2 regions of the Rahnella perminowiae genome follow, and region 2 is predicted to be linked to the other one. Evidence: riboswitches for the same ligand, from Rfam matches in the RefSeq annotation. Region 2 holds a riboswitch; the other holds the start of a gene.
What was found. A riboswitch is a leader RNA that binds a small molecule or an ion and turns the genes downstream of it on or off. The one in region 2 is predicted to bind thiamine pyrophosphate.
Positions count from the first base shown of each region.

Region 1: another riboswitch for thiamine pyrophosphate. It lies ahead of thiC (phosphomethylpyrimidine synthase ThiC); the one in region 2 lies ahead of thiM (hydroxyethylthiazole kinase).

Region 1 covers NZ_JAFMOT010000145.1:8,089-10,291, reverse strand. The annotation lists gene thiC (phosphomethylpyrimidine synthase ThiC) at 1-1,310, opposite strand, end outside; TPP riboswitch at 1,457-1,583, opposite strand; gene rsd (sigma D regulator) at 1,669-2,184, opposite strand.
Region 2 covers NZ_JAFMOT010000181.1:89,405-91,607, forward strand. The annotation lists gene J1781_RS16270 (DUF3313 domain-containing protein) at 1-384, opposite strand, end outside; gene J1781_RS16275 (GNAT family N-acetyltransferase) at 523-945, opposite strand; TPP riboswitch at 1,111-1,209, shown strand; gene thiM (hydroxyethylthiazole kinase) at 1,244-2,062, shown strand; gene thiD (bifunctional hydroxymethylpyrimidine kinase/phosphomethylpyrimidine kinase) at 2,049-2,203, shown strand, end outside.

The sequences.
Region 1 (2,203 bases), on a different contig from region 2:
ACATCATATTCCCAGGCGATTTTGGTCAGTTCACCTAATGTACGTAATTCGGCAAATTGCGCTTCGTCGTTGGCATCCTGAATGGAGCCAGGCCGCAGGCCGTCGCCCAGTGACAGCGAGACATCATAGGCGGCACAGATTTCGCAAATTTCGCGGAAATGCTCATACAGGAAACTTTCTTGATGATGTGAAAGGCACCATTTCGCCATGATCGAACCGCCGCGGGACACAATCCCGGTCAGGCGTTTGGCGGTCATCGGCACGTAACGCAGCAATACCCCGGCGTGTATGGTGAAGTAATCGACACCTTGTTCGGCCTGTTCCAGCAACGTATCGCGAAACATTTCCCAGTTCAGGTCTTCGGCCACGCCGTTGACTTTTTCCAGTGCCTGATAAATCGGCACGGTACCAATAGGTACCGGACTGTTACGCAGGATCCACTCACGGGTTTCATGTATATAACGGCCGGTGGAGAGATCCATCACGGTATCCGCGCCCCAGCGTGTCGACCATACCAGTTTCTCGACTTCTTCTTCGATAGAAGACGTCACCGCCGAGTTGCCGATGTTGGCGTTCACTTTCACCAGGAAATTGCGTCCGATGATCATCGGCTCTGATTCAGGATGGTTAATATTGGCGGGAATAATCGCGCGACCGGCAGCGACTTCCTGTCTTACAAACTCTGCGGTGATATTGGCGGGCAGATGCGCACCAAAGCTTTCGCCGGGATGTTGCTGACGCAGAACGTCACCGCGGATCCGTTCACGCCCCATATTTTCGCGAACGGCGATAAATTCCATCTCAGGCGTGATGATGCCTTTGCGGGCGTAATGCAGTTGTGTGACATTTTTACCCGCAATGGCTTTGCGCGGGCGGGGCAGGTGTTCGAAGCGGAGGTGGTCCAGCCCTTCATCCGCCAGTCGCTGCTGGGTAAAACCGGAACTGACCTGCGGGAGTTCCTCCGTGTCCGCCCGCGCGTTTATCCAGCGGGCGCGTAATTTTTCCAGGCCGGTATGCACGTCGATAACTGCCGACGGATCGCCGTAAGGCCCGGCGGTGTCATAAACAGGAATCGCTTCATTTTCTTCGAATTGTGGATTGTCTTTGCCGCCGCCGACCAGCGTCGGGCTGAGCTGGATTTCACGCATCGGTACGCGGATATCATGGCGGTCAGCTTCAAGATAAATACGGCGGGAATTGGGAAAAGCTTCACCCTGCAGACTGTCGATAAACGACTGCGCCTGCGCCCGTTGTTCACGGCGGTTTGAAGGTGTCTTTGTAGAAACAACATTTTTTTGAGTACTCGACATAGCAAATTCCTTGTGTTGTTTTGCGTAGTAAAAACGTGGCAAAAACGTGATGGAAAATTGCTTGTCTGGAGGTTTACGGCAGGAGTAAAAATGGGCGATGGAGCGCAGGCGGCCTGATGCAGGCAGATGCCAGATTACGCTGAACGCATAACATTACTCTTGTTCCCTTCGCGGGTACTAACCCGATCAGGTTCCGCGGATCCCGAATTAACGGTCTCAGCCTGGCGTAATCTTCGCGAGAAAATTATGCGCTAGGCACTCCGACAAGAAGCCTCAATATAGGAGGCGTTTTTTGAAACTACAACTAAAACTATTACTAAAATCACAAATCTTAGCCGGATTTTAGTAGGGCAAAGTCTTAAACCGGTCTGGCGAGATGTTCTTCATTTTCAGGTGGCTTTACTGCCTGACTGCTGCGATCAAAAGCGAGAATAATTAATTGATCTTCCAGCTGAAAACGCGCATCTAACGCTTCACCTATATCGGATAATGCATAATGAAATGCGAAAGCATTGTCATCATCAATATCATTTTCAGTGTAACTATCATGGAAAGCCATGATAGTTTCAGTATTCAGTTCCAGTGCAGGATAGATTTTTGCAGCCTGCAATTTTATCGGGCTATTCGCACCTTCAACTTCATCAATGATCCGCTGATACAGATGGAAATGACCGGCAGACAGATAGTCCACCAGGTTATGGCAAAAGTTATCCAGCGCTTTTTCATTGAGAGGGGTATGTTTTTCTTTATTGGGCTTGAGGCCGACCAAAGTGCAGTACGAAACCAGCAGCTCTTTGCGTGCGTGCAGCCATTGATCCACTAACGCATTATTGCCACCAACGCGTTGGGTCAGTCTTTCCAGACGATTTAGCATGGTTGACTCCGTGAGCGAT
Region 2 (2,203 bases):
ACCGGTGATGGCACCTTTGAAAATCAGTGTGCGCGGCCCTGCGTGATCTGTCAGTGGCATGCGCTCTGCCAGTGCCGGTTTCATGCGGCTGTTGGCGTAATCCAGCACCCCCTGCAAGGTAGCTTTGTCGATTTGTTCCGTTGGCTGCGGTTCCGGGTAGAATTTAATCGGTTCGTATTTGATATAAGAATAATTGGCTTTTTTGAAAGCAGGATCTATCCAGCGCAGCACCGGATTACCTGATGCAGTTTTGACTTCCTTCAGACCGGAATAATCACCTAAAAAACCGGAGTATTTTTCTGTCTGGGTAATATGGCTGGTACAACCGGCCAGGAACAGCGCACCGGTCACTGCAGCAATCTGCATCAGTTTAATTGTTTTCATTCATACCCTCGAAATTTTTAAGGAAGCCATCGTATGTATAGCACTGCTGCGGAATTTAACCTCTTAACGACAAAGAAAAAATGATATTCGTCAGAACCGTGAAAATAAGGTTTTTCGGGGTAATCATTTTCTTCTCAATTATTTCTTTGGTGAATGAAATAAATAGTATTCACCTTTTGGGCTGTCCCCCGCAGAGATGATGGTCCAGCCTTTTGACAGATAAAAAGCGACGGCATTTTTACTCTTGGCTAAACATTTCAGCGATCCCTGACGGGTAAAGGTTTCTTCAGCAGCGTGAAGCAATGCCGAACCTGCACCGGTTCCCTGATACTGCGGATCAACAAACAGGTTATGCAAAAAATTTTCCTGAGTGAAAATTGAGGCGAATCCCAGTAAATGTCCGTCACGTTCTGCGACCAGTATTGTCTCGCCGAGCACTGCCCGGTCAAAATCTTCCAGCTGAAAATCGTCTTCCAGCCATGTCCAGGTGTGCTTGCGCGAGGCCAGATAGAGCGTACGTAAAAACGGGCGGTCTGCTTCTTGATAAGGGCGTACAGTCATTGTTGAGGGCAAGCATTGACTCCTGAGGAAATTTTTCATCAACGTATGTTATTCAGGTCTGTGCCCAGATACTGCCAGTGAAGCGGAATGAGTTCAATAAGCTTCACTGATTGTTTTTTTAACGCATTTGCTGATTGATCTTCTGACCTCCGCCGCCAATAATGCTCCCTTGACTCGGGGTGCCCGCTGCAAAGCAGGGCTGAGATTTTACCCGTATTACCTGATCTGGATTATGCCAGCGTAGGGAAGTCAGGTATCTCTCCTGATACCGCCTTCTTGAGCGCCGGTAGGGAGACTTATGAATACCCGACCTACCTACATTCCCGGCGCTTTAGCCGCCACTTCTCTGAAACAACTTCGCTTTGCTGCGCCGCTGGTTCACTGCCTGACCAATGACGTGGTGCAATCTTTTACCGCCAACGTCCTGCTGGCGCTGGGCGCGTCTCCTGCGATGGTGGTTGATCCCGCCGAAGCGGCACAATTTAGTGCCATCGCCGATGCCCTGCTGGTCAATGTCGGTACGCTGACACATCCCCATGCGCAGGCAATGCTGGCAGCCATTCAGGCAGGCAGTCAGGCCGGAAAGCCCTGGGTGCTGGATCCGGTTGCCGTCGGCGGCCTGAACTGGCGTACAGAATTCTGTCGTGAACTCATCACACTTAAACCCGCAGCAATCCGCGGCAATGCCTCCGAAATCCTGGCCCTCAGCGGCGTCAGTGCGTCCGGGCGCGGCGTTGACAGCGGCGATGATTCCTTTTCTGCTTTACCTGCCGCACAGCAACTGGCGCGTGAGACCGGCGCAGTCGTGGCTGTCACCGGTGAAACCGATTATGTCACCGACGGCCAGCGCAGTTGGGCTGTGGCTGGCGGGCACCCGATGATGACCCGAGTGGTGGGAACAGGATGCGCACTATCCGCAGTAGTAGCCGCCTTTGCGGCTTTGCCGGGCGATCGTCTGGATAACGTGGCCGCCGCCTGCCGGGTGATGTCCTGCGCGGGCGAACGCGCCTGTATGGCCGTGAAAGGGCCGGGCAGTTTCACGCCTGAATTCCTCGATAATCTGTATTTAATGGGCGAAGAATGGCTGAACGGCGAGGCAGACAATGAAACGTATTAATGCACTGACGATTGCAGGCACTGATCCGAGTGGCGGGGCAGGGATCCAGGCGGATTTAAAAACCTTTTCGGCGCTTGGCGCGTACGGTACCAGTGTGATCACCGCGCTGGTAGCCCAAAATACCCGTGGTGTGCAGTCGGT